DNA from 4 places in the Paenibacillus sp. FSL K6-2441 genome. Region 3 is predicted to be linked to each of the others. Evidence: riboswitches for the same ligand, from Rfam matches in the RefSeq annotation. Region 3 holds a riboswitch; each other region holds the start of a gene.
The links. Region 3 has a riboswitch for cyclic di-AMP ahead of NSQ80_RS01855 (APC family permease). Riboswitches for the same ligand answer to the same signal wherever they lie in the genome.
Positions count from the first base shown of each region.

Region 1: another riboswitch for cyclic di-AMP. It lies ahead of NSQ80_RS05910 (KamA family radical SAM protein); the one in region 3 lies ahead of NSQ80_RS01855 (APC family permease).
Region 2: another riboswitch for cyclic di-AMP. It lies ahead of NSQ80_RS00580 (C40 family peptidase); the one in region 3 lies ahead of NSQ80_RS01855 (APC family permease).
Region 4: another riboswitch for cyclic di-AMP. It lies ahead of NSQ80_RS00145 (3D domain-containing protein); the one in region 3 lies ahead of NSQ80_RS01855 (APC family permease).

Region 1 covers NZ_CP150174.1:1,373,560-1,380,858, reverse strand. The annotation lists gene NSQ80_RS05915 (HAMP domain-containing methyl-accepting chemotaxis protein) at 1-1,640, shown strand, start outside; gene NSQ80_RS05910 (KamA family radical SAM protein) at 1,705-2,874, opposite strand; cyclic di-AMP (ydaO/yuaA leader) riboswitch at 3,036-3,178, opposite strand; gene NSQ80_RS05905 (cobyric acid synthase) at 3,202-4,785, opposite strand; gene NSQ80_RS05900 (hypothetical protein) at 4,841-5,050, opposite strand; gene cobS (adenosylcobinamide-GDP ribazoletransferase) at 5,225-6,085, opposite strand; gene cobU (bifunctional adenosylcobinamide kinase/adenosylcobinamide-phosphate guanylyltransferase) at 6,082-6,672, opposite strand; gene cobT (nicotinate-nucleotide--dimethylbenzimidazole phosphoribosyltransferase) at 6,672-7,299, opposite strand, start outside.
Region 2 covers NZ_CP150174.1:127,034-134,332, forward strand. The annotation lists gene motA (flagellar motor stator protein MotA) at 1-181, opposite strand, end outside; gene NSQ80_RS00555 (hypothetical protein) at 369-662, shown strand; gene NSQ80_RS00560 (4a-hydroxytetrahydrobiopterin dehydratase) at 833-1,132, shown strand; gene NSQ80_RS00565 (cytochrome c) at 1,219-1,578, opposite strand; gene NSQ80_RS00570 (GNAT family N-acetyltransferase) at 1,743-2,240, opposite strand; gene NSQ80_RS00575 (C40 family peptidase) at 2,513-3,004, opposite strand; cyclic di-AMP (ydaO/yuaA leader) riboswitch at 3,009-3,205, opposite strand; gene NSQ80_RS00580 (C40 family peptidase) at 3,461-3,952, opposite strand; cyclic di-AMP (ydaO/yuaA leader) riboswitch at 3,957-4,093, opposite strand; gene NSQ80_RS00585 (hypothetical protein) at 4,315-5,145, opposite strand; gene NSQ80_RS00590 (M1 family metallopeptidase) at 5,180-7,180, opposite strand.
Region 3 covers NZ_CP150174.1:426,017-433,315, forward strand. The annotation lists gene NSQ80_RS01850 (beta-eliminating lyase-related protein) at 371-1,486, shown strand; cyclic di-AMP (ydaO/yuaA leader) riboswitch at 1,726-1,906, shown strand; gene NSQ80_RS01855 (APC family permease) at 2,064-3,881, shown strand; gene NSQ80_RS01860 (fructose-specific PTS transporter subunit EIIC) at 3,930-5,897, opposite strand; gene NSQ80_RS01865 (PTS sugar transporter subunit IIA) at 6,016-6,234, opposite strand; gene NSQ80_RS01870 (PRD domain-containing protein) at 6,231-7,299, opposite strand, start outside.
Region 4 covers NZ_CP150174.1:29,270-36,568, forward strand. The annotation lists gene NSQ80_RS00130 (AbrB/MazE/SpoVT family DNA-binding domain-containing protein) at 1-21, opposite strand, end outside; gene NSQ80_RS00135 (HD domain-containing protein) at 326-1,615, shown strand; gene NSQ80_RS00140 (TatD family hydrolase) at 1,632-2,405, shown strand; cyclic di-AMP (ydaO/yuaA leader) riboswitch at 2,603-2,815, shown strand; gene NSQ80_RS00145 (3D domain-containing protein) at 3,262-4,398, shown strand; gene rnmV (ribonuclease M5) at 4,563-5,108, shown strand; gene rsmA (16S rRNA (adenine(1518)-N(6)/adenine(1519)-N(6))-dimethyltransferase RsmA) at 5,114-6,010, shown strand; gene yabG (sporulation peptidase YabG) at 6,049-6,951, shown strand; gene NSQ80_RS00165 (Veg family protein) at 7,159-7,299, shown strand, end outside.

The sequences.
Region 1 (7,299 bases), 950 kb from region 3:
CGGTGATTATTGTCGTATCTTCACTTTTATTTAGCGTCAGCTTTTATAACATCTCTATGGGGATCATTGAGCAAAATGTGCTGCCACAGTTCGATAAAGTGCTGCAAACTAGTACTCAAGACATCTTCAAACGGTTAGATACGACCCAATCCCTGCAATTGCTCAGCGGTAAAGATAACTCCCGTTTTGCGGTGGAATCGTATTTGACGAAGAGCACTAAGGACTACAACTTGAGCACTGCTTATTTACTACATATTCAAGATGACGGCGCTACAGTTCTGGCGACGAATGAGAACTCGGAGATGACCCCCGGCGACAAGCTGGAGCTTCAGCCGGCCATGACCGCTGCGGCCAATGGCGGGGTACAAATCAGTGAGTTGTATACCGACAAATTCGGCTCGCACAAAACAGCTTTCATCGCGATTCCCGGCAGCAAAGCGATGCTCGCCGTGGGCCTTGACGCTACCTTCATCGATAAGAAGAAAGACCAAATTTTATACATCTGTATCGGCATCACCTTGCTTGTCATTGTGGCGGGCATGGCGGCAGCTTACTTTGTTAGTACGCGAATCACGAAGCCGATCCGAAAGCTCGTGACGGTCACGGAACAAATGGCTGGCGGGGACTTCCGCCATACCATCGAAGTGAAAGGAAATGACGAAATCGCCCAATTAGCCGGGAGCTTCCAAACGATGACTCATCAGCTCAAAGACATGTTCGCTGCCGTGATGCAAACGTCCCGGGCGGTCGTCGACGGCTCAGAGAACTTGTCCCGTTCGGTTACGACGTTTGAGGATCTGATCGCCCGTTCCAATGTAGCGACGAAGGAAATCGAAGCCGGCAGCATGACGATTGCGTCCGCAGCGGCCGAAAACGCCCGTGCGATGGAAGAAATTTCGCAAGGTGTACAGCACATTGCCGCTTCGTCTGCCGAAGTCACCGAACAGATTGGACAAGCTGCGGATGAAGCCGGTGCCGGGAATACTTTGGCACAAACGGCGGTTACGCAGATGCAGCATGTAGAAGATGCGGCTAATCGGACGCTGGGGCATATCCGCACGCTGAATGATCGCTCGGAGTCAATTTCAAACGTTGTCGTAACCATTACGGAAATTACGAAGCAAATTAATATTCTGGCACTGAATGCGGCGATCGAAGCGGCACGAGCCGGCGAGCACGGCAAAGGGTTTGCTGTCGTCGCCGAAGAAGTCCGTAAGCTGGCTGAGCAGTCCCGCCAGGCGATGGAGGAAATCGGTGAGAACCTGCTCAGTATTCGAGAAGAATCGGAAAACTCCGTCAACGCTATGCAACGGGCCAGCGAGGAAATCGTCTCCGGAACAGAACGGGTGAAGCAAGCTGGTCAGGCGTTTGAACAATTAACTAAGCTGATTCAGAACGTGAACTTGACGATTCAATCGGTCTCAGCATCCACCCAAGAGGTATCCGCCGGTACCGAGGAAGTGACCGCATCGGTGGAGGAATCCGCCAATATTACCGCCAAGTCGCTCGCTAACATGGAGCAAATCAGCAGCTATTCGCAGCAACAACTGAGCGAAATGGAAAATCACGCGCGTACGGTTCGTTCGCTGCATGAGCAGGCGTTGGCGCTGCAGGAGTCGATCGCAAAATTCCGGATCTGACTCTAAAAACAAAACGTACCCTTCACGCTCCCCTGATCGGGGAAGCGGAAGGGTACGTTTTGTTTTATCCCGTAATGGACACTGCGCTTGCAGCGTCTTCCGTTGGCTGATCCGACTGCGTATCCAGCTTCGATTCCGGCTTCTTCCAGTACGCTTCACTGCCTGGCAGATCGTCGAACCAGGTAGCATCATCCGGGCAAGGCAAAATCATAAATTTGCCGTATTCACCGTCCCGGGACTGATGATATTTGAGATAAGCCTGCCCGTTTTCAATGGCCAGGATTTCGATTTTTCCCGAAGAATGGCTCATTGAAAACCGCACGCGTTTGCCAAGCCCCGATGTACGGGCTTTCGCTTCCTCCACCAGTTGATATGCTCGTTTCAGCGGGATCACGAAATCAGCATTTCCGGCAACGGGACGATTGATAAAGAAATAGTACGGAGTGACGCCGGCCCACGATAAGCGGTCCAGCAATTCGCCAAGCACGGCCGCATCATCATTGATGCCTTTGAGAATCGGCGTTTGATTAACCACGATAGCCCCAGCGTCGTGTAACGCCTGGAACCCTCTTTGGGCTTCAGGGGTAATTTCGCGCGGATGATTGATATGCGCCATGACATAAATCCGTTGGTCTACAGTGGAGAACTCCCTAATCAGATCCAGCAATTCCGGATCTTCATAAATACGCATAGGATTAAAAACAGGAATTTTGGAGCCGAGTCGGATGATTTTTACATGCTCAATGGCTCTTAGCCGTTCGAGAATCGAACGCAGTTTCTTTGTAGCCAAAATCAAGCTGTCACCGCCGGTTAACAGGACGTTGTTGATCTCCGGATGCTGGGCGATATACTCGATGCCAGGCGTGACATCCGCCATCGCTTCCTTCACATCGTTGCGAAACAACCGTTTACGGAAGCAATACCGGCAATAGGAGCCGCAAACCTCGGACACGATCAGCAGCGCGGTCGTGCGGTATTTATGCTGGCAGCCAGGCACCACATAGTTCGCCGCTTCGTCGGAAGCGTCCCAACGCCCGTATTCCTTCAGCTCTCCCGTATTGGGGATCACCAACTTGCGGATCGGGTCCTCTGGATCATTCCAGTCGATCAAATTCAAATAGTAGTCATTCACCCGAAAAACGAATTTGTCCGTAATCGGTTTCAACTCCTGCCGCTCCTGCTCGGACAACTGGCTCACCTTGGCAATATCGGTGATGTACTTCGGACTAGCCATAAATCCTCTCCTCCTTTAATAGTGCGATGCGTAAAGAAGAAGCTCGAAACTTGCAGTGAATGCGAGTACTCCGCCGAATGCTCGGGTCAAAGGTCTTGCAGAACGCAAAAAGACCCCGCTTCAAAGAACAGGGTCATTAATTGATGACTGAAATAATATTAAAATGACCCATCCACTGCAAACGAGGTTAGCTGACGGGCTCGGGAAAGATGGTTCCCTACGTTAATCCTACAACGATTCGCCCCAAAAGATTGGTTCCCCCGCTTTTCGACTTTACCCATCGAAAATTAAGCGTACTTTTATCCTACCCTAACATCACCCGATTTGTCAAAGCTTACCTTGGATCCCGGCGATGTCGTAAATGAGATCCATGCGCAAATGCCTGCGAACCTGCTCCGCTAACCGATCGAAGGCTTCCTCCTTCCGCGAGGAAGAAACAAAGGTGACGCTCAAAGGTTCGAGCCCTTTGCTCGTACGCAGTCCGTCCAGCCAAGCACGTCGCCAGGCATCATTATGAAACACTCCGTGCAGATACGTCCCAAACACCCTGCCATCGGCGCGGGCTGCGCCTTCCGGATGTGTTTGCGTCTCAGCCTGTTCTAACTCCGGGGCTGTCCCTGACCCTTGTACTGGCTCCTCATTGACCCGAAGCATAAATAAGGGACGAGTGTCCCGCAGCTGCTGGGTCGAGCCGGCATGAATCTCATAGCCTGAGATCGGCAGCCGGCGGTTCTTAGAGTGCAGCGATATCGGCTGGTCCTCGCACGTATAGCCGTGCACCCGTACCGTTTTTTTGCCTGGGAGGAAGGTTGTTGCCAAGGGGAGCAGGCCCAATCCTAACGCAGACCTCGGTTCATTGGACTCCACGCCTTCGGGGTCATGCAGTTGTTCTCCCAGCATTTGATATCCGCCGCAGATTCCGACCAGCTGGGTGCGCGTCTCCTCTTCAATCAGGCTGCAAATAGCCTCCGCCAGCCCTTGCCTACGCAAAAATTCCAGATCGCTGATCGTATCCTTGGTCCCCGGTAAAATCACCGCATCGGGATGCCCAAGCTCCGACAGCTTGCTTACATAACGTAGCGACACGTCCGGTTCGGCGGCCAACGGATCAAAATCGGTGAAGTTGGAAATATGCGGGTAACGGATGACTGCGATGTCCAGTTCCTTACTTGGCGCTTGCTCTGGATGGGCAGGATAGGTATCCAGGACAACGGAATCCTCTGCTTCGATATCCAGATCAGGCAGAAAGGGGAGCACTCCTAGTACGGGAATTCCGGTCCGCTGCTCCAGCCAATCCAGCCCGGGCTGCAATAGAGACAAATCGCCGCGGAACTTGTTGATAATGAACCCTTTTACGCGGGCGCGTTCGTGTGGCTCAAGCAGCTCCAGGGTACCAACGAGAAAAGCAAAAACGCCGCCGCGGTCAATATCCCCCACCAAGATCACGGGAGCATCCGCCCATTCAGCCAAGTTCATGTTGACGATATCCCGTTGCTTCAGGTTGATTTCGGCCGGGCTCCCAGCCCCCTCGATCACCACAATGCCATGCTTGTCGCGGAGCCGGCTGAGCGCTTCCATCACCAGCGGCTTGGCTTTAGGCAAAAATTCCTCACGATAATCAGATGCGCTTAAGTGGCGGTAAGGACGCCCATGAACAACGATCTGCGAATGCATGTCCCCAGTTGGCTTGATCAGTACCGGATTCATGTCGGTGGTGGCGGCAATGCCGCAAGCCTCCGCCTGAATGCCTTGGGCCCGTCCAATCTCTTGGCCGTCCGCTGTAACATACGAGTTCAAAGCCATATTTTGCGACTTAAACGGAGCTGGTCTAAGCCCATCCTGCGCAAAAATACGGCACAGCGCCGTCACGATCACGCTCTTGCCCACGTCAGACGCCGTCCCTTGAACCATGAGTACAGCACCTGATGCTGATGCGCTTTTTTCCTGATCCTGATCCAGAAGCTTCTTATGATTTTCGCCCATCGCGTTCCCCTCCTTTCCAAACCGTGCAGCAGTGTAGTATCTTGCCAGGGCCTTTTACACCATTATCCCCTTCGATCAGGTGGTGGTGATGACGCTCGACCTTTCCACCATTATCCCTCTCGATCAGGTGGTGGTGATGACGCTCGACCTTTCCACCATTATCCCTTTCATTCAGCATACGGTGATAATGCACGATTTTGATTCTCCGCTACTTAACAGTCGACCTGTTTCTCTTAGGATTCTCGATTAATCTGTCCAGCTCTAACCTTCTTCTTTTCTCCTTGGTTCTGATTCAAGGGGATAATGATGCAAAAGCGCTCGCCGTAGAAGGTCCCCTCCCCCAAGAGCACCTCCGCTCCGCGAGTTATCAATGGGCAAAAATCAGCACTGCAAGCAGCAACAGGACAGCTTCCAACCCTTCGCCCAGCGCCCCGTAGGTATCGCCGGTCAAACCGCCGAGCTTGGCATTGATTCGTCGAGCGGCCCAAGTTCCCGCCGCCCAGGCGATAAAGGGAGACAGGCCGATAAACAGCAGCGATCGCAGCAAAGCCGATTCCTCCATTCCTCCCAGCAACACGAGCAAAGTGAGCAGCAACACTACAACGGATATCGTCACCGCCATGATGGTGCTCCCCCAGGCATCCCGTTCGCTGAAGCCGTGGAATTGCGCAGCCAATCCCTCACCTTGCCGGGCCATGGGCCAGCGGTGCATCGCCCGGGTCATAAACCACCGGCTCCACAGAGGTGCCAGCCATATCGCCAGCCCTGACGTCAGCAGGCCCCCTTGGAAGAGCGAGGTCAGCAGCGAGGCTTTGAGCATCAGCAATAGGACGCAGGCCAGCACGCCCATGGCGCCTACCCGGCTGTCTTTCATGATCTCAAGCATCTTGTCGCGTGACCGGTAGCTCAGCAGTCCGTCGGCCGTATCCATCCAACCGTCCAAATGCAAACCTCCAGTTAATCCAACCCAAATCAATAAGGAAAGGATGGCTGCCGGGTACGAAGGAAGCAGCCAGTCGGCAAGCAAGCCGCCTGCCCAGACGACAGCGCCGATTGCTGCTCCGACAAGCGGATAATAGGGGATACTGCGCCGCAGCAAGTCCGTTGTAAAATCCAGTTCAGCCCGTACCGGAAAGCGTGACAGAAACTGGAAGGCCGCCAAGATCGGCTGCAGAGCTCCATGCTTACCCGCCCCGGAGGGCGCTTTGTGCTCTGGTCCGTTCGTCATAAGCGATACTCCCTGCTTTTCAACTCGATGGGGATGCCGGCGGTAACCAGAAACACCTGATTCGCGATCGACGCCATCGTTCGGTTCAGCAGCCCGGCCCAATCCCGATATTGCCGGCCAAGCGGATACTCCGGCACGATCCCGCTGCCGACCTCATTTGTAACCATCACCAAAGTGCCGGGAAAAGCCTCGGCCGCAGCGGTCAACCGCTCAATTTCCCGCGTCAAAACGGCGTCCACACCATCGGCCTGTTCCGATGCGCTCAGCAGCACGTTCGACAACCATAACGTCAGGCAGTCGACCAGCACAACCGGACCCGCGGCTTCGGCGGCCGCGCCCTCCTTTGCAACGGGCCGCTTACCTAACTCCTGCAGCATCTCTGCTAGTTCAAGCGGCGCTTCATGCGTCGTCCAGGTGAACCCGCTTTGCTCCCGCTGGAGCTGGTGCAACCTGATACGGGCCTTCATCTCATCGTCAAACGCTTGCGCCGTTGCAACGTAATCAGCGGATGTTGCCTGTTTCATGACCCAACGTTCAGCGAATGTGCTTTTGCCGCTGCGGGCTCCGCCGGTCACCAGGATCTTCATCACTCGGTCCCCCCACCATTTCCTTCACCGGACGCGACGCCCGCGCTTTCGAACGTCGCCATTTCAGCAACGATCCGGCAAGCCGCATCTACAAGATGGAGCGCCAGCACGCCGCCTGTGCCTTCCCCAAGCCGCATATCCAGCTCCAGCATCGGGTTAAGGCCAAGCTCCTGCAGGAGCGCACGGTGTCCCTGCTCGTGGGAGACGTGCGAAGCAATAATATAGTCGGCCACATTCGGCTGTATACGTACCGCCAGCAGCGCGGACACAGTTGAAATAAAGCCGTCGATCACGACCGGGCAGCGATGAGCTGCGGCTCCCAGAATGACGCCAGTCATTCCGGCAATCTCCAGCCCGCCGACTTTAGCTAGCACGTCCAGCGGATCGTTGGCATTCGGGCGATTGACCTCCAGCGCCCGCTCCACGACGGAAATTTTGTGCCGAAGCCGTTCATCGTTGACCCCGGTTCCACGCCCAACGCTCTGCTGCGGTGCGATCCCCGTCAGACTGCTCATGATCGCAGCGCTGGCTGTGGTGTTTCCGATACCCATCTCCCCGGTGACGAACAGTCGAACGCCTTGGGACACCGCATCAGCCACCACCTCGGCCCCAACTCGAATGGCGGCT
Region 2 (7,299 bases), 300 kb from region 3:
GAAACTTCTTCAACTCCGATAACGGGAAGCCCATAAACAGCGTTGCCGCCGTTCCGACAAAGATGATGACGAAGGCCGCAGGGTTCTGAACCAAGCTTTCTACGGGTGCGCCTTTCAGGAACATCCCTAAAATCAGGGCGATTAATCCGAGAATCAAACCAATAATTGTTGAAAATTCCATTGTACACCTCGTCCTTGAGAGAAATTGATACCAACTTGCCCTTCCGCGTCCTTGCGGAAGAGACTGACACACCAGTCTGAAACGATTAACTATTTTATCGACAGATTTCCCTTTTTTTTTAAGTGGTTTTTTCCGGTATAATAAGATTACGGTCAGAATGGAGAAGGCCGAAAGGGAGGATATCGCAGTGGGCGTAAAACACGGCAGGGATTATGAATTTATTTTGGCTGATTTGACGAACGCGGTTGGCCGGATTCAAGATAGCTATCTTTTCTTCGAAATGGAGCCCTCGGAATGGGAAGGGTTATCGGATACGGATCGAGGCGAGGTGCTTGAAGCTCTGGCGGAGGATTTATTCTTTGGGTTGGGCTCGGAGCCGATGATTGAGGTAGGCAGTGCGATCGTGATCTATGATCCCGAAGGACATCGCATCAATATCCTGATTGGGGATTCCGAATTGACCTCCGTATCCTTGATATGACCGGATACTGTTGCTGCCGCTGTACCGTCCAATGGCGATAAGCATGAAGGCAGGGGTTTGAGAATACAATAGTTGGAGACGAAGCTAGGACAAATCAAACTTCAGATCCTGGTGCGTGACGAGGAAACTTACATATACAGGAGTTCTTGAAGAGAACGGGAGGAAGAATAATGCCGTTTACACCGCAAGAAGTAGAAGCGCATTTGGAAAAACTGGAAGGATGGGAACTAGAGGAAGGACGATGGATTTTTCGTAAATATACGTTTTCCAACTTTATGAAGGGAATCGCATTTGTTGATGAGGTAGCAGCGATCTCGGAAGCATTTAACCACCATCCCTTTATCACGATCGACTATAAAACGGTAACGCTCCGTTTGACCTCTTGGGAGGAAGGCGGCATTACGGCCGTCGACATCAAGGAGGCGCAGCAATATAACGAGGCCTACGAAAAGATGCGGTCAGGGGATTAACCAAATCAGAGCATGATCGAAACTATAGGGGTAACAAAACGACCGCCGGGAACGTAAATTCCCGGCGGTCGTGCTTTTTCGTGCTTTTATTTTTTCTCCGCAAGCCACATGGCGACGTTCGCAATTTCCTCTTCCTTTAAGCGATCCTTAAAAGAAGGCATCATGCCGCCCTTCCCTTTAGTGATGATGGAATACAGTTGTTCTGCCGTCAATTCCGAGCCGATCTTCTGCAGATTTGGGCCCGCTCCGCCTTGCAATGTATCACCGTGGCAGGAGATGCAATTTGCTTTGACGATGGCTTCGGCTTGTTCTGCGTTCATGGTGATTTCAGGCATTTGCGGCTTGGCTTCTTGCTCAGCCTCTTCCCGGCTTGGCAAGGTGAACATCAATACTAGGGCTAAAGCGCCTGCGATGACGAACAAACCGCTCATGATCCACTTTTGCATTTCAATCGCCCCTCCTATGTATGCTACCTATCCATTATAACGGAACACGCGGGTTGATCATAGTCTTTGTGTCCAAATTAGGAACAAAAATGATCCGTTTTCATTAAATTGTGTGCCATAAGTCATAGTCTTAATCAAAACAGGACATAAAAAGGGGCGTGCCTTTATTCAGGCAGCCCCTTATGAACCATGCAATAAAACGGTTTGGACACCCCGCCAGGCGTCATCTTCTCGTACAGATCCGTGATGACAAACCCAGCCTTCTGGTAGGCCCGGATCGCCCGGGTGTTCCAGGTCAGCACTTCAAGGTCAATCTGGTTTTCCGGCTTACGGCGCCGGGCTTCCTCCACGATGGTCCTCACAAACTGCTTGCCCAGCCCATGGCCGCATAGCTCGGGCTTCATGCCGATGCCAAGCCGGGTGACTCCTTCCATCGGGAAGTACTGTGCGAAGCCGGCAAGCTCGCCCTTTGCATTCAACACGGAGACATACTGTTCGGCGCGGATCGCCGGGTTCCCAAACTCCACGTCGAGCGCTTTCATTTGCTCCCAAGGCAGCCAGCTGTAGATGTCGTAAGGAGAATCGTAACGCCAGGTGCAAATTTCCGCGCCATGGGCTTCTTCCATCGGCACGATACGAAACGGAGACATCGATTGGTCCATATTGCCCCTCCTTTGTTAAAGGAAAGTCCGTCGTAATTGTTCCATTATCCTCACAATAGCCGGAATTACGCAGCTTGTAAAGGTTTTTGCCCCCCCTTCGGGAAATTGTGAGATTTGCGCGGGATTTTTAGCTTTGTGGCAACCTTTTTCCGGGCTGTTTCGTTATATAGATAAGGGTGCAGATAAAAAAAGACCGCAAGGCGGTTCTAACAGGAACCCGGCCTGCGGCGAGTAAGTGATGATGAACAGGATGAAACCGATAGATCAATGGATTACGATTCCGCAGCGTAGACGGAATAACCGTATTTACTGAGAACTCGCTTCGCGCCAACGTAGCGGTTCTGGTAATAACTATTGCTTAACTTGTCGATCCGGATGCCCTTGGATGAGGACGCGTGAGCGAATTCACCGTTGCCGATGTAAACACCGACATGGGATACTTTGCCCGTCCCCGTCGTCTTGAAGAAGACGAGATCCCCAGCTTGAAGCTCGCTCTTGGGTACCGGTGTGCCTTGCTTATACTGGGCGGCGGACACACGCGCCAGCTTGATGCCCATCTTGCTGAAGACGTACCGGGTAAATCCGGAGCAATCAAATCCCGCTGTCGTGGTGCCTCCGAATTTATAAGGCGTCCCGTACACGGAATCGACGATACTGGATAGCGTCGTTGTCTCGGCTTTTGCGGAGTCGGCAAAGGCGCTACCTGCCCCCAAGGTAAATAGGAGGGCTAAACTCGTTACCGCTGCTGTCAAAGTCTTTCTCAAGATGTCTTACTCCTTCCAAGGCCTACGAGGTTAGCTTATGGATTCGGTTGAAGGTTCCCTATGATTTGCTATAGAGGTAAGTAACCTTGATTGAAATGGTAGTTATTAGTTTGGGAGCTGTTACCTTTATAGCGAAAATCAATTCACCCTATGGTGGGTCCCCCGCTTCCCGGGTGCGTGGGAATTCGGCAGTTTCATTGTAGATTGCACCCAAGATCTTGCACAGAAACAGTTACAACAATAATTACAAAGTTGTTACCATTTACGTTGTTCATTTTACCAAAGGCGTCCAGAGTTGACAAGTTTGTCGAAAAAAAACGCTTCTATTGGCCTGTTTTCGCGAGGCGATTCGTGGGTAATGGTTCCTAAGGGACTGGGGCTAGGGAGAAGGGAAGACAAGGAAAAAACCCGCAGAGACGTTGTTATCAACATCCCCACGGGCTTCGTAGCGAGTTCTTATTGAACATCATCGTGTTCAGCAATTTCACCGGTCACATCTTCATACTTGTCGTTGCTCATGATCCGTTTCGCTCCAACGTAACGCTCGACGTAATACTTCTCGCTTAATTTGCTGATGACTACACCTTTGGAGGAGGAGGCATGAGCAAATTTGCCGTCGCCGACGTAGATGCCGACATGAGAAACGCCTTTACCGGAAGTATTAAAGAAGACCAAATCGCCCTCGATCAATTCGCTCTTGTCAACCGCAGTTCCCATTTTGTATTGGGATGCGGATTGGTGAGGCAGCTTGATGCCGATCTTCGAGAAGACGTACATCGTAAATCCAGAACAGTCGAACCCGTCGGTTGTGGTTCCGCCCGCAACATAGCTGCTTCCGAGCGCGCCGCCGATGACGCTGTCCAGTTTGGAATCGGCGAAAACGCTGCCAGTTCCAATGGTGAAAAGCATGGCAAAACTTACTGCTGCTACCGTCAAACGCTTCTTCAAGAAGTTATGCTCCTTCCAATGCCTACGAGGTTAGCTTAAGGATTCGGTTGAAGGTTCCCTATGATCCCTCTAAAGCGAGATCAATTCACCCAAAGTGGTTCCCCCGTTTCCCTGGTGAAGGGAATTCGGCTTTGTTTTTCACACCTGACATTTCTTATTTGACATCCGGCACCAATCTCCTGCCAAAGATGACAAAAATAATTACAAAACTGTTACTGAAATTGCGTTGCTGTTATTGTAACAAAGTCAGGTATCTTTTGGCAATGCCTAATTCACAAGATTAAGAGGGGAAATAGGACTGAAGGCCTTCGCCAAACGGCGAAGGCCTTGTTGTTACGGGGTTTTTGAGGAGTTAAAAAATTTTAACTTTTTTGTGCCTTTGACTGCCAAAGATGAAATTGAGAGGCGATCTTCCAGACCTTAAACGTGCAGCGGAAGAGGGGATAAGCCTGCTGCAGGATCAGGGCCAGCATCCCCGTCCAAACCCAAGATGCGGTTCCGAACAGAAGGAAGAGGATCAGGCCAAAAGCCCCGAGAATCAACGAGATGGAGATGCCCTGCAAGAGGGTTCGGAAGCAAACCAGCAGGGAATTCCAAACCCCGGCCTTAAACAGGTAGCCGAACTGGACAAATAACAGGCACTGCCGGATGAACCAGCCGTAGATGAACCAGCCAAGAATCAGACCAAGCCCGGTGAGCCAGGTTGCCATCGGGATTTCCATCCCGGTGAGTCCCGGCCAGAGCGACAGCAGCCTCGGTACAATCCAGAAGGCGGGCAGCAAGGTAAGCACGAGCTCCATCGCGTAAAACAGAATCACCGGTTTGCCAAATTCCTTCATCCCTCGGAACAGGGGGAACCCCGGGCTGCGGTGATCGGCCGGTGTGAAGCCGTAGAAGATTCCGGCTTGGATCAACGGAGTCAAGATCATGCGCAGGACGACCATCCCTGCCAGCAGCCAGCAATACAGCCGAACCTCGGGATTGCTCCATAAATTCATTTGTCCCTCAAGCAAGAACAGTAGTTTCGACAGCGCAGTGGGCGGCGGGTCAGGATATCGTTGCAGCAGCGCCATTACCGCGGTATCGACCAACCGGTACAAGAACAATCCCCACAGCAGCTGGTACAGAAACAAGATGATGACCGAGGGAAATTGGCTTTTCAGGGCAGTCCACCCCAAACGAACGAAACTCATTTCTTTCCCTCCTTATAGAAGTATGGACCTAGGTTTACCACAGAAGTCCCCCAAGGATCGCTTCAAGCAGCTTGGTGACGCTCATATTGGAGCGGGACAGCGTGGTTTCAGGGACTTCCGCTTTCAGATAGTTGTTGATGTGAAGGTTCTCCACCGTTAAGGTGTAATCCGGATCGATCTGAACCCATGCCAGCGGTGCTTTATATTGCATCTTGATCTCGAGGCGAGTATCTTCCCCGTTCCATTGCTTGCGTACGGTGTGACCATCGGTGAAGGTAAACAGCAGCGGAACCTTCGGGTGGGTTGCCCCTTTGCGGGTAAAGACTACGTTCGACTCGTAAATCCGGCCGCCTTCTTGGCTGATCGGAGTGATCTGAATTTTTTCCACTGCAAAATCCGCCATTTTCCCGTCATAGACGTATTGCTGAAAATACTCTTTCCAGCTGCGGCTGGTCACTTGCTCAACCACCCGTTGGAAGTCGGCGGTCGTTGGGTGCTTAAACCGGTACTTCTGGCTGTACGTGCTCAGAATCCGCTTCATCGTCTTGCTGCCGACCTGCCGCTCGATGTCAAGCAGGATTAACTTGCCTCGGTAGTACGCATTCTTGGCATAACCGTCCCCGGAGCCGTATTTCCAGGCGTTCTGGGTCAAGGAAGCCGGCGAGGTAATCATGGCGGACTGGATCGGCAAATTCGGGGTGATTCCGAACTCCTGCTCCATGAGCTTATCCTCTGCATAAGAGGCAAAAGCTTCATCCAGCCAAGCTTCCTCGAATTCATTGTTGGCGATCATCCCGTAGAAGAACTGATGGGCGATTTCATGGATGACCGTGCGCTCCAGATCGTCGTATCCGGGGGAATCGCTGACGGCTCCAAACGCGGTGACCAAGGTTGGATATTCCATACCTCCCGCACCGTTTGCGTTCGCCGGTGGAACCACAACGGACAGCGTGGAATACGGGTATCGTCCATACCACTTACTGTAGTTCGCCAGAGCTACCTTGGCGGCATAGAAGTAACGTTCCTTCAGATCCTTATGTGCAGGATCGAGATACAGCTTGATCCGCACGCCGGGAACTTCGGCAGAGGAGAACGGCTCTTCTACATAGATGAAGTTCGGCGAAGCCGCCCAAGCGAAATCGTGGACGTCGTCGGCGTAGAATTGCAAGGTTTTCCGTCCGTCCTTCAAGACCGCCTTTTTGGTCTGAAAACCGGTGGCTGCCATGGTGTACGTTTCGGGCACGTTGATCCTTACGCTATAAATCCCAAAGTCGGAGTAAAATTCCGAGTTTCCGTGATACTGATGGAGGTTCCAGCCTTCGGACGTCCGCCCCCGGGTACCCACCGGCTCGTACACGCTAATCTTAGGAAACCATTGCCCTGCCATGACGAAATCGTCGGCCACGCCCATGCGGGCAAAAATCTTAGGCAGCTTGACGGTAAATTTCATCCGCAGCGTCAGGCTTTCGCCGCCCTGGACCGGCACGGGCAGCCGCACCTTGGCTAAAGTTTTATCCTTCGTATTGCCGTCGTCAGGCTGAACGTACTGAATCCGATGCAGCAAGGAGATGCCGTCGGTCGTTTTCAGCTCGGTGATCTCCATGGATCCCCAGCCGTCTTTGGGCATGACGTCGTTCCGCAGTTTTCCGCCCGATTCCTTCATAAAAGTCGTATCCTCGGAAGCAAACGCGTTAGGATATAAGTGCAAGTACACCTCGTTGATCGTTTTCTTGCCGGGATGGGTCCAGGTCAGCGTCTCCGAGCCGGTTAACGTACCTTCCTGCTCGTTCAGCGTGACGTCGATGTGGTATTCGGCGACCCGATTGCTGAGCACTTCGGCGGTCGGTTGCTGAATGGTTTCAGTTTGCGGCGGTGCAGGGGTTTGTCCGGTTTTTTGGACCGCTTTAGGCCCCGCCTTGGCCGGTACGAACGAAGCCAGCGAATCCCCCCCTCCCCGCAGGGTCACCCAGGCGGCTCCGAGGGTGAGGCACAAGGCAAGGATGGAAATGCCGTAGACAATAGTACGTCGGGTCATACAATGGATACCTCCCGTTGACAAGCATCTACAGCATGTATATGTTTGCATTTGGAAGATTATTAGTTAAAATTGAGAGGTAGTTAAAAAGCCATTTTTTGAACTTGGATTGAAATGTA
Region 3 (7,299 bases):
AAAAAAGTATTCAGTTAGTCATCGATTCTAGTTAGGGAGAGTGATACTGTAAATGGAGGATTCGACTTCTATTGGAGTGCTAATGAAGATAGATAAAAACCGTGCCTTGCTCACTGTTAGGTTCTCTTCAGTAGCTAGACAAAATTAGGCTTCCACAGAGGATTCTTCTTGGTCTATCGAGTTCGCTCTGGAGATCAAGGAGAGCGCATTGTTTTCGCTCGAAATGATTCACTAAGTGGAAAACTTCAAAGTGGAGTAAGTAGTAACAAATCCACTCGTTACTGATAATCGATTCCTGCTTCAAATGGCGCTATAATAAGCATGATCATACAAACTAGACAGACAGCATGGGAGAGGAGCGGCGAGGAGCATGTATGGAAATGATGGGGTACTGGATAGGCGGACACTGAAGGCGGCCTTTGACCGGACGGTTTATCAAGTGGTGGGCCACGGAAAACGGAATGTAGAGGTGCTGAAGCAGGCTTTTGCCGAGATCAGCGGCGGGGTAGACAGCGACATGTACGGTACAGGACAAGCGCTGGAAGCCTTCGAAAGGAAAATGGCTGCGGTGCTCGGCAAGGAGTCGGCTGTATTTTTTCCGAGCGGCACGATGGCGCAGCAAATTGCTTTACGGATTTGGTGCGACCGTAAGGGATCGAAACGTGTGGCCTATCATCCTTTATGCCATTTGGAAATTCATGAGGAAGACGGATTAAAGGAACTGCACGGGCTGGAGCCGATTCTCCTGGCGGATAAGGATCGGCTGATTGAGATGGAGGACGTTCGGCAACTGCCGGAGGATGTCTCGTGCCTGCTGCTGGAGCTGCCGCAGCGCGAAATCGGCGGTCAGCTGCCGCCGTTCGCGGAGCTTGAAGCCATTTCCGCCTACTGCCAGGAGCGGGGCATTAAGCTGCATCTGGACGGAGCCCGACTGTTCGAAGTGTTGCCTTACTACGAAAAAACCGCCGCAGAGGTTTGCGCCCTGTTCGACAGCGTCTATATCTCGTTCTACAAAGGCATCGGCGGAATCGCCGGAGCCATATTGGCAGGGGATCCGGAGCTGACGAAGGAATCTAAGGTGTGGAAAAGACGCCATGGCGGGGATCTCATCAGCTTGTATCCTTATTTTCTGAGTGCGGATTACTACTATGAGCAGCGCATAGGAAAGATGGGGATGTATTATCGGCAAGCGCAGGAGCTCTCCAGTCTGTTTAATCAATGTCATCGGATGAAGACCGTCCCGGCGATCCCGGTGTCCAACATGTTCCATGTTCATTCGGACGTTCCCAAGGATCGATTGGAGCCCGTGCTGATTGAGGTATATCGGGAAACCGGGGTTGGCTTAACCTCTTTCGTCAAGGAGAAGGCAGATGGGGGAAGTACCTTTGAAATCAGTATCGGAGATCGCTATAGCGAGGTGCCGGAAGATCGGCTGCAGCTGGCGTTCGAGCTGCTGGATAAGAAGTTGAGAGGACTCTCGTTTTAAACCTGTATCGGTTTGAGATCAGAACACCGTAGGAAGCGACTGGATGTCGCTCCTTACGGTGTTTTTTGCATGTATGCTTCGATAATTCAAGCCTGCCCTCAAAAATGAATGCAAGAGGATGATGTATGCGCTTCCTCGAACAAGGTCGATCCCATTTTCCGACCCATTCGCCTTTTCCTCATCTTTACACTTCTTGAGGCGGGGAGTATGATTCATCCGTAGCAATTTGATATGGCGAAAATACCTGATCGCTGAGTTCTTTCTTTATTTCAGAAAGAAACGGGGGAACCAATGAAACGCGTCCAAAAGGGCGGGTTTCCGGGGTGAATCGCTTGATTTGGCCAACTTGGCCAAACTGCGTAGGGCTGCTTTCGTGCCCGAATCCGTCAGCTAACTCCGTAAGCGTCCGAAAGAGGGAATTGTCGCAGTGATCTGCTTGAACTTTTTAAAGCGGCTGCGGGAAGGTCCAACTTTCCTGCGGCCTTTTTGTGTTGTTCGCTGCAGGAATGGGAAGCCTAAAGGACTACGAGCGGATCAGGATTGAAGGCTATTTTGAGAATGAAAAGAGGATTTCATCATGGTAAGCAAACTGAAGCGGGTACTGATCGGCAGACCGATGAAAAGTACCGAAATTGAAGGAGAAAAGCTAAGCAAACTTAAGGCATTGGCCGTATTGTCGTCGGACGCGTTGTCCTCCGTGGCATACGGTACGGAGCAGATTTTGATCGTCCTGATGGCGGCGGGATTTTCCGCGCTCTGGTATTCGATCCCGATCTCGTTTGCGGTACTTGGGCTTCTGTTGATTCTGATTCTGTCGTACCGCCAGACGATTTTCTCCTATCCGACTGGGGGCGGGGCCTATATCGTAGCGATGGATAACCTGGGGCGGTCAACCGGACTGCTGGCCGGCGGCTCGCTGCTTGTTGATTATATACTGACGGTAGCTGTAAGTTCGTCAGCCGGTACAGATGCCATAACATCCGCATTCCCTATGCTGCATGATCAGCGGGTGCTGATCGCCCTCCTGATGATTACTATACTGACCATCATGAACCTGCGTGGGGTCACGGAATCGGCTTCAATGCTGGCGGTTCCGGTATATCTATTTGTGGCCTCCATCTTCGTCCTGATTGTGTCGGGACTCTACAAGTATTGGACTGGCGGGATTCATGCCAGCGCACCGGAGTTCGGGACGGCCGTATCCAACGTCAGCTTGTTCCTGCTGCTCAAGGCGTTCAGTTCGGGGTGCTCGGCCTTAACGGGGGTTGAGGCGGTGTCCAACGCCATTCCGAACTTCAAGCCGCCGGCGGAGCGGAATGCCGCAACCACGCTGGTGATGATGGGTATCATTCTCTGCACCATGTTTATCGGTATTAGTGCGCTGGCCTATTGGTACGGAATTGCTCCGGATCCGAAGGCCACCGTAATATCTCAAATCGCTGAATCGACCTTTGGGCGCGGGATCTTGTACTACTTGATCCAGGGCATTACAGCATTAATCCTGTTTCTGGCAGCCAATACGGCTTATTCGGCCTTCCCGCTGCTGGCGTTTATGCTCGCCAAAGATAAATACATGCCGCATGCGTTTATGGTGCGCGGTGACCGGCTTGGCTTTTCAAACGGAATTATCTTCCTGGGCGTAGCCTCGGCGCTGCTGGTTCTTGGATTCCACGGCGACACGGAAAGCCTGATTCCGCTCTATGCCGTTGGGGTATTTATTCCGTTCACCTTGTCCCAACTGGGGATGATGGTGCGCTGGATCAAGCGCAAGCCGCAAGGTTGGGTGTTCCGGCTTACGATTAACACGATTGGCATGCTGACGACGCTGGGCATTACGCTCATCTTCATTATCACGAAGTTTTCACATGTCTGGTTCGTATTTATCTTCTTGCCGCTCGTGATGTTTATTTTCTACCAGATCCATCGACATTATATCAATATCGCCGACCAGCTTCGGATTGACATCGATAAAGACAAACCTTGCATAAAGGGCAGCACGATCGTCGTGCCGGTGGCGGGCGTTACCCGTGTCGTGATGAACTCGTTAAGCTACGCCAAATCGCTGACGGATAACGTTGTTGCGGTGTATGTCGGATTTGATGATGAGGACATCGAACGGATGGAGAAGAAGTGGGAGGAATGGAATCCGGGGGTTCGGCTCATTACGCTGCGCTCCAGCTTCCGCAGCATTATCCGGCCGCTGATGAAGTTCATTGATACCGTGGAATGGAAAACGGCGGAGACCGATCACATTACCGTCCTGATTCCTCAGTTTATTCCTCGGCACTGGTGGCAGAATATTTTGCATAATCAGTCGAGCTTGTTGCTTAGAGCTTATTTGTTTAACAAGAAAGATATCGTCATTGCGACTGTACCTTATCATTTGCAAAAATAAGCAAATTCCCCCGAAGCCGTCGCAACGGCTCGGGGGACCTTAGTTTAATTATTGAATTTGATCCAGCAGCTGATAAGCTTCCTGTTTGGTTTTCACCTGCAGCAGCTGTTCGCGGAATGCGTCATCCATCAGCTTGCGGGACAGCATTTGCAGAATTTTTAAATGCTCATTGCCTTTGTTTTCGGCAGGGACAGCGATCATAAAGATCAACTTAGCGGGCGTTCCGTCCGCGCTGCTCCAATCCACGCCTTCCGGCTTGATCCCGAATACGACTCTTGGCTTCAGCACCGCCACCGACTTCCCGTGCGGTACGGCGACGTTCATGCCGATGCCGGTAGAGCTTTCTTGCTCGCGCTTCAGAATCGCCTGCTTGAACTCAGCAGAGGAGGTCAGCACACCTTCAGCGTTCAGCTTTGCAATCATTTCGTCGATGATCCCGTCCCGTGTTGACGCGGACAGGGAAGGCTCAATCAGATCCAAACTGATGATATCCGTCAGCTTGCGAACTGTGCTTTGAGCTTCGGCAGCCGGCACGCTTACCGGGCGGACGTTCTCCGCACGTGGCGTTTCCATGGCTGGAGCCGCCTCGTCCGCAGCGCTCGCTTCGGCGAGCTGAGGCTCGACCTGTTCTTTCTTCAGCAATTTGATCATTAAGGCCGTAACGATGGAACCCGCGATGACGGCCACGAAGAACATGAGGACATTGTCAACGGCGCCAAGTACGGCAACGATTGGACCGCCGTGAGCTACGCGGTCGCCGACGCCGCCCAGCATGGCGATGACGGAACCTGTCATCGAGCCGACCATGATGCTGGGAATAACGCGCAGTGGGTCTTGCGATGCGAACGGAATCGCACCTTCGGTGATCCCGAACAAGCCCATCGTAAAGGCGGCTTTGCCGGATTCCCGTTCGGCATTATGGAACTTGCGTTTGAACAAGAACGTTGCCAGGCCCAGACCGATCGGCGGAATACAGATCGCAACGGCGATCGGACCCATGATTTGATAGTTCCCCTCCGCGATCATCGCGGAGCCGAACATGAACGCTACCTTGTTAACCGGACCGCCCATGTCGAAGGAGATCATGGCGCCCAGAATCAAGGCCAGCAGAATCGAGCTGGCTCCTTGCATGCTGGCAAGCCAGTTGGTCAGCCATTCAAACACTTGGGCGATCGGGCCGCCAAGCAGGTAAATGAAGGCGAGACCTACGATCAGCGAAGAGAGAACCGGGATGATGATGATTGGCATGATTGGATTGATCGCTTTCGGCACCTTCCACTTCTTGATCCAAAGTGCAACGTAACCCGCCAGGAAACCGGCGATGATCCCGCCGATGAAGCCGGCACCGGCTTCACTTCCGTAGAAGCTGCCATTGGCGGCGATGTAACCGCCGATGATCCCGGGAGCGAGACCCGGCCGGTCGGCGATACTAAACGCGATGAACCCGGCTAGCACCGGTACCATAAACGTAAAGGACGCAGATCCCAGCTTCTCGATGGTTTTCCAGAACGAGTCTTCTGGAATTTGCAGGCCGCCCGGCGTAGGTACGCCGCCGATCGAGAGAGCGATGGCGATCAAGAGACCGCCCACGACGATAAACGGAATCATATACGAGACACCGCTCATCAGGTGGCGATAAAAGGCGTTTTGCTGCTTGGCGCCGGTCTGTTTGGCCGGCGTACCTTCATTGTTATCCTGTCCTTGGTATACCGGCACTTCTCCGCGAATCATCTGTTGGATCAGCGCCTCGGGGTTCCGTATGCCTTCCTGCACACCAACAACGAGCAGCTTCTTGCCGACGAACCGGCGTTTGTCTACCGTTTTGTCGGCCGCGATGATGATGCCGTCCGCTTGGCGGATATCTTCCTCCGTGAATTCGTTTTCCACTCCGATCGAGCCTTGGGTCTCGACCTTCATGGCAATACCTAGCTTGTCGGCGGCTTTTTGCAGATTTTCCGCCGCCATGTACGTATGGGCAATCCCGTTGGGACATGAGGTAATCGCCAGTAGTTTCATGGATGTTTCCTCCTGTAATCAAAGATCGAAATCGTTTACATGACTCATCTTATCGCAAAAGGAACGGCGGAAAAGAACTTTATATTACCGGAAGTTGCGGAAAAACTGATTTTTTTCCCTATAAGCAATTGAGCAGCTCCTCGGGAGTCCGTGCCTGCACGAGCCGCTCAACGGTTGAAGGCTGTTCGCTTAGCAAGGACAGGCGCTGGAACAGTTTTTTCGTCATCTCTTGCTCCTGCGGGGCAAGCGCCAGCATAAATACGACGGACACCTTCTCTTCCTGCCATTCCAACGGCTCTTCCAGGGTGGCAACAGCGATCCGCGAGGTGCGAATCAGCTTCGGATCGCCATGGGGATTGCGATGCCGCCGCCGATGGTCGTGGACGAGAGCCGTTCCCGCAGCAAAGCCTGATGCGCGTAATCCGGCTCAACGAACCCCTGCTTGGCGAGCTCGTTCCCTAACAGCTCGATCAGCTCGAATCGATGGCCGATGGTCAGGCGCGGGAAGATGAGCGAAGGCTGCGTGTACATGCCCAGAATCGAGCCAGCGTGTTCGGCGTGACCGGATTCTTGGTCCAACTTGCCGATGAAGTCGGCGATCTTCTGCGTTTCGCCAGTCTCCAGCAGCGGGGATACCGTGATATAGGGGACGTTCACATTCTCCAAAGGAATTGTGGAGATGATAAAGTCAACCGAATGGTGAGCCAAATACCCGGGGAGATCGGCTTTCCGAACGGAATCCAATACATGCAGTTCGGGGAACTTCCGCTCCAGCTTGCTGCGCAAGATCTGCGACATGCCCACCCCCATATGGCAGACAGTCACGATTCGCTTCCTTCCCTCAGCCGGCTGGCTCAGCCGTTCCACAGCGGCCTGAAAATGCAGCGTCAAATAAGCGACCTCCTCTTCAGGAATGGTGAAGGGGTACCCTTCACTTAACTCTCTCGTCGCATAAATCACCATATCAAACATGTAGGGATACATTCTCTTGATATCCTGCAGCATCGGGTTCGATACGGTGAGCCCGTAGCTTAACCGGTTCAACGTTGAATATAAATGAATGCGCAGCCCTTCCATCAAAGCCTCGTCTTGGCCAAAATCCACCCAGGTCAAAGCGGACATCTTCCGGACGAGCGTCTCTGCTAAACCGCGGGCCTCCGCCGTTTCCGCGGATGGACCTGCTCCGGGCTCCGCCGTTTCGATCCGCGCCCGGGATCGGATCTTCCCGCCCAGAATATGAGCGGTCAGATAAGCTACTTCATCCTCCGGGAAGCGCACGGCGAAGAAGCGCTCCAGCTTCCGGATGAAGGCTCCCGTCCAGCGGAACTCCGGCTTCCCGCGGACAAAGACCTTCTCTTGCTCGGAGAAGGTAATCGGCTGTTTCAGTTTCGTTCGTCGAATC
Region 4 (7,299 bases), 400 kb from region 3:
AATACCTGTGGATTTCATCATAGGATGATTGCCCCTCTCGCTATAATTTGGAATTGTCATTATTCGACATCATTCTATCTTTTCTGATTTTTATAATACCAACCATTGCCAGATTAGTCAACCTATTTATGGTATAGTTCAACATTATTTCTAAAAAATTCGGATACACAACTCCGAGAACCTTTACGGAATCTAGCAAGTTCACAATGATCTATAATTCGACATTTTGGAAATCGTCATCCGGTCATTTTACGACACAATTCGACATATCTTGTCGTCTCCACACGGTGACCCGCCAAATTTTATGAAAAAGGAGTGTTGGTTCATGCATCGTCGGCTTAGCGAAGAAAAAGTGTTCAAAGACCCCGTACATAATTATATTCATGTACAGGACGAAGTGATCTGGTCGCTCATTAATACGCCGGAATTCCAGCGGCTTCGCCGGATTCGTCAGCTTGGAACATCGTATTTGACCTTTCATGGCGCCGAGCATAGCCGTTTTTCCCATTCGCTTGGCGTTTACGAGATTACGCGGCGGATTATTTCGCAGTTTGAACGAAGCGGCTACACCGATTGGCCCCGCAGTGAGAAATTGGTAGCTTTGTGTGCGGCGCTACTGCATGACCTGGGGCATGGTCCGTTTTCCCATTCTATAGAAGAAGCTTTTCAAATGCATCATGAGGATTGGACCTGCAAAATCCTCTTGGGGGAAACCGAGGTGGGGAACGTCCTGCGCGAGATTTCTCCGGATTTTCCGGACAAGGTGGCTGCGGTGATCCGGAAGGATTACGAAAATCCGATTGTGGTGAACTTGGTCTCTAGCCCGCTGGATGCGGATCGGATGGATTATTTGCTGCGAGATGCTTATTTTACCGGCGTAAACTACGGGACGATTGACATGGACCGAATTCTGCGGATGCTTCGACCTTTTCAAGGGCGGGTTGTTGTCAAAGAATCGGGGATGCATGCGGTGGAAGACTATTTGATGTCGCGGTATCAGATGTATTGGCAGGTCTATTTCCACCCGGTGACGCGGAGCTCGGAGATCATTCTCCGGCAAATTTTGCGACGGGCGAAGGAATTATACCGGAGCGGGCATTCCTTTAACTTCTTGCCGCATCCGCTGCCATTTTTATTTCAAGGGGATATCGGCGTTGCCGATTATTTGCAGCTGGACGAAGCGTTGATGCAAACGGCTTTCATGCAGTGGACGCGGGAAAAGGATGAGCGATTAAGCGATTTATGTTCCCGGTTTTTAAATCGCAAATTGTATAAATATGTAGAATTGGACACGCCGGAACTGGAAATGCTGGAGGAGATTCGGAACGCTTTTAGACAAGTGGGCCTACAACCTGAATACGACATGGAAATTGATTTTCCGACCGATCTGCCGTATGATGTGTTCCGTCCGGACGATGGGGTTCGACAGAAGCAAATTTTGCTGTTGGACCGGCAGGAACGGCTCCGGGAAATTTCAGAAGTATCGGATATCGTGCGGTCGATCAGCGGCTTGCACCGAGGGAAGACGCATTTGTACTATCCGGATAATAAATTGTGTGCTGTGATAGATCGGCTGCCCCGCCCGGTAGCCCGCATTTTCGAGCAACGGAATTAGGAGGATGACAAGGTTTATGTTATTTGATACGCATACGCATTTGGATGCTCCCCAATTTGACGAGGACCGCGAGGAAGTGATCGCGCGCGCCGTGGAACAAGGGGTTACGCGGATGATTAACATCGGATTTAACCGCGAGACGATCCCTTCGACCATGAAGTTGGCAGAGACCTATGACTTCATTTATGCCGCTGTCGGCTGGCATCCGCAAGACGCGATTACAATGCAAGAGGGCGATTTGGACTGGATTGCAGAATTGTGCAAGCATGAGAAGGTCGTCGCCATCGGAGAAATTGGGCTGGATTATTATTGGGATACGTCACCTAAGGACGTTCAACATAAGGTTTTTCGTGAGCAAATTGGACTGGCTCGCAGCTTGGGCATGCCGATTTCCATTCATAATCGGGACGCTCACGAAGACGTGGTACGCATCCTTCGGGAAGAGAAAGCCAATGAAGTTGGAGGCGTGATGCACTCTTTCTCCGGCAGTTGGGAAATTGCCAAAATGTGTCTAGATTTGGGATTTCATTTGTCGTTTGGCGGGCCGATTACGTTTAAAAATGCAAAACAGCCAAAAGAAGTGTTGGCCAAGACGCCGATGGATCGATTGCTGATCGAAACGGATTCCCCTTATTTAACGCCGCATCCATATCGTGGTAAACGGAATGAGTCCGCTCATGTCCGCTTGGTTGCAGAAATGGCAGCCGAGCTCAAAGGGGTCACTTTTGAGGAAATCGCGGAAATTACCACCCGAAACGCATTGGAACGATTTGGAATCCCGAGTATTTGAGAGCAAAACGGATGAAATAAAGAGGATTTCGGAAAGATTAATGCTTTTTAACCCTCAAAAACAAGGTCATTACATTTTTTTAACCATTTTTTTAAAAAAACGTGGTTGATTCGTCCTTTACAACCTGCATCGAAACAGGATAGAATCTTTTCAGTATCGATTCGGTTCGTTTTGAACCGTACGATGCTTGGTTCCATGAACCAGTCTCGCTGAATCTCCTATGACGGAGAACGGGGGAACCAATACGGATTGCAGTTGGCGATAGCCTGTATGCGTTCGTATTCGATTTCTTTCCAGGGTCTATGGGGTGAATTCAAGGTCATTGCGCCATGAGCGAATGTACTGAGAAAGGGCGGCTCTCTTTCGCCCGAACCCGACAGCTAACCTCGTAAGCGAATAAGAGAGGTCACTCGTGCAGCTATTACACCCAAGACATTCAAGAAGCCACGAAGGAGTTCCTCTAACTCTTTCTCCCGGCTTCTTTTGTTTTGAATAAAAGTAATAGGGTCGTCATACTGTTGGAAAACAGGAGGTGACGACAAGCAGGAGAGACTGGTCAAGGATGCAAAACGCTTAGGATTAAATTTAAGATCAGTGTTCAAAAAGTCAGGTTTTTCAGCACCGAGAAGGTTGGATGAAGCTTGGGACTGAGTAGCGCAGCGTACATGGGGGTACGTGAGCAACGGAAGGCCCGGCTGAATTCAAGATTCGATGCCGAATTCACTTCTTGACCTGCTTCGTGATCAAAAGATGACTTTTTGACTACCTTAGGCGTTTTGTAAAAAGTAACTGTAGTCGCGTCAATCGTTATCATGCATCGACCTAGACGGCGGGACTATGAAGGAGGACGGAAGAAATGGGCATTTTCCGCAAAGAGGAGACCCATGAATCACGCTCATCCAGCATGTCTTACGCAATGCGATGGAAGCATGAGAATTTACGTCAGATAGCGTTCGTCGGCGTTCTGGCCATCGCGGGAATCATCATCATCCTAATCTGGCTGTATAGCCAGGCACAGAAGGAAGTATCCCTGATTGTGGACGGGAATGTCCAGTCTGTGGAGACAACCCAATCCAGTGTAGCTCATCTGCTGGAGGAACAATCGATTAAGCTCAGTGCGAAGGATTCAGTATCCCTCCCGCTGGAAAGCTCGCTGAAGAACGGTGACCGCATTGTCATAGTACGCGCGAAGCCGGTCAATGTGACCGCGGACGGCAATACGAAAGTCCACTTCACGACGCAAAGCAAAGTAGAGGGCGTATTGTCCGAGCTCGGCATCACTTTGGATGAAGACGACAAGGTGACCCCGGCATTGGACAGTAAAGTTACCGAGAACCTGAATGTCAAGGTCGTTCGGGTCAGCAAGCAAACGGTGCAGAGCAAGGAGACTGTGCCCTTTAGCGTGGTCAAAACGTCGGACGACAAGCTGCTAAAAGGTACCACGAAGGTCATTCAAGAAGGTACCGAAGGTCTGGTCATTCACAACATTGAGAAAACCTACGAAGACGGAAAATTCGTGGCGAAGCGTTGGCTCGGCAAAGAGGTCTCCAAGGACCCTCAGCCGAAGGTGATCGCAGTCGGCACGAAGAAACCTACCGAGGTCCTGTCGGCCAGCATAAGCCGTAAGGGAAATACGGTGAACATCAGCGGGACGACGACCAAAGGTGGCGTCTCATTCAAATATAAAAAGATCCTGAAAAATGTTACGTTAACCGCGTATTCGGCGGAAGAAGACGGGATAGGCACCCGTACGGCTTCGGGTACCCGCGTGACGGAAGGCAGAACGATTGCCGTTGATAAAGACGTCGTTCCGCTTGGTTGGTGGGTATACATCGAAGGAGTCGGCTTCCGTAAGGCAGAGGATACGGGTGGAGCCATCGATGGAAATAAGATGGACGTCTATTTTGATAGTCTGAAGGATGCTAAGAAATTCGGCCGCAAGAAGGGCCGCACCGTATACGTAATCGGTCCGACGAAGCCGGAATTGAACTAAGATCTCGTTCTCTTTCGTTTTACAATGCGGAGGGAATGAGATAGTATTAGGATGATGAATAAGACAGTGGATTAGAAGGACAGTGGATTAGAAGAGGATGATATGATCCTCTTCTTTTTGTTATTCTGGTGGAGACAAGCAAGAACAGGAAGGAAGACAGATCCATGATCAAAGAGGTCATCGTGGTGGAGGGCCGAGATGACACCGTGGCCATTAAACGAGCCGTAGAGGCGGATACGATTGAGACGGGGGGTTCGGCGATAGGCGAAGCCGTGCTAAAGAAAATCGCTTTGGCGCAGGAACGCCGGGGCGTGATTATTTTTACGGACCCCGACCATGCCGGGGAGCGGATTCGTAAAATCGTGGCAGCGCGGGTGCCGGGCTGCAAGCACGCTTTCCTGCCTGAGGTCGAAGCTACGAAGAAAGGCGACATCGGGGTGGAGAATGCCTCGCCGGAGGCGATCCGCACCGCGTTGTCCCGGGTGCGCAGCGAAGCGCCGGGAGTAGAGGCCGCAATCACCTGGGAAGACTTGATTAACGCAGGGTTAATCGTACACCCGCAAGCTGCGGCGCGGCGAAAAGCGCTGGGCGAGCTGTTGGGTATCGGATATTGTAACGGAAAGCAGCTCTACAAACGGTTAACCGTGTTCCGCATCAGCCGCGAGGAGTTTGCAGCTGCGTTAGCCGAGTTGGAAAGCAAAGGAGTTTAAGAACCATGAGCATAAGGGAAGACGTATCCACACCGCGCCGGACGAAGGAGATCATTCAGCGGCACGGTTTTTCGTTCAAAAAAAGTCTGGGGCAAAACTTTCTGATCGACCAGAACATCCTCGGTAAAATTGTTGCCGCCGCCGAATTGGACAAGACCCAGGGCGCACTGGAAATCGGGCCGGGCATCGGCGCCTTAACGGAGAAGCTGGCGCAGGAGGCAGGCAAGGTGGCAGCGGTGGAGATTGACCAGCGGCTGCTTCCGATTCTGCAGGAGGTGCTGGAGCCCTACCCGCACGTCCATGTGATCCATGGCGATGTGTTGAAGCTGGACCTAAAGGCTTTATTTGCTGCGGAATTCAGCGGGGTGAGCGGCGTCAGTGTCGTCGCCAATCTGCCGTATTACGTGACGACTCCCATCATGATGAAGCTTCTGGAAGAGAAACTGCCGCTGAAACATATCGTCGTCATGATCCAGAAGGAAGTGGCCGAGCGCATGGCTGCCACTCCCGGCGGCAAGGACTACGGCAGCCTTAGCATCGCCGTGCAGTACTACAGCACCCCGGAGATGATCTGCACGGTGCCGCACAGCGTGTTTATTCCACAGCCGAATGTAGAGTCCGCAGTGATTCGCTTAACCGTGCGGGAGACGCCAGCTGTGGCGGTTCAGGATGAGGCGTTTTTCTTCGAGGTGGTGCAGGCTTCTTTTGCCCAGAGACGAAAGACGATTTCCAACAATCTGAAAAGCCGCTTCTTCCCGAAGGAAGGGCGGGAGAGACTGGAGCAACTGCTGGAGGAAGCCGGGATCCAGCCCTCCCGGCGGGCGGAGACATTAAGCCTGGACGAGTTCGCCAAGCTGAGTGATACGCTGCTGAATGCCGGGGTGAAGGAACTCCGCGAGTAACCATTCCCTCTTGTCGCCCATACGATGGGATAGAGGTGATGGATTTGGCGAATTTGGGAGACTTGGTCGTCCGCAAATCATACGGTGGAGATGTTACGTTCCGAATCGAACAGATTGTGCGGAGTGAAGCGATTATTAAAGGAACGGAATTCCGGCTGCTGGCGGATGCGCCCTTAACTGATTTGGTTAGGGTAGACCCGGCTTCCCCAGGAGAGACGACGCAGCGGGCCCGCATTAAGGCGACGGAATCGCTGAAGCGGTTAACGCAAGACCGCAAGGAATTGGCAGAACGCAATCGAATGGTAATTGGACGGGAACTGTATGGGCAAGGCGAGCCGGCCTATTTTGAGGTCCCGGGTAAGGTCCTGCATCTCGATGGCGACGAACGCTATTTGCAAAAGAGCTTAAGCCTGTATCAGAAGCTGCGCGTCCCGGTTCAAGGCTATTATGTCACGGAATCGCAAATGGCAAATGCGCTGTACCGTCTGCTGCCTGTGGTCAAGCCGGATATCGTCGTGATCACGGGTCATGACGGCGTGTTAAAATCGCGCCCCACCAGCGACCTTTATAATTTGACCAGCTATAAAAATTCCAAGTATTTTGTGGAGGCCATTCAAATGGCTCGGCAATACGAACGGAATTTCGATACGTTAACGATTGTGGCCGGCGCTTGCCAGTCGCATTTTGAGGCGCTGCTGCAGGCGGGGGCTAATTTTGCGAGTTCGCCCGGCCGGGTGCTGATCCATGCGCTGGATCCGGTGTATATCGCCGCTAAAGCGTCGCTCACCTCGATTCGGGATACGATCCAGATTACTGACGTGCTGAATCATACGATCAGCGGCGCCCAGGGGGTTGGCGGGATCGAGACTCGTGGCAGTTACCGAATCGGGTTGCCCAAACTGAAGGACTTGTCGACGCTGAAAGTGGTGCCGTCCATGTGAAAGGGTTGCCGGAAGGAACTGAGGCTAGTGCCCCAGGACCTTCCGGTTATTTTTTAGTACCTGGCTCTTTAGCCATCAGGTAAAAAGAAAATGTCGAAAAATAATCGTTGACACATCTTTTTTGCTGCTGATATAATTATTTATTTCGATTTGACAAGTTTGTGACTTTCCTGTATAATGGACAAAGAAAGAAGGTGGTCACAGGCAATGGCTAAAAATGCGCTGTCGGAAATAAAGCATAGTCTCGACGCCCACGTTGGACAGAAAATTATGCTCCGGGCAAACGGTGGTCGCCGGAAGACCGTCGAACGCACTGGAGTATTGGAGGAGACCTATCCTTCGGTCTTC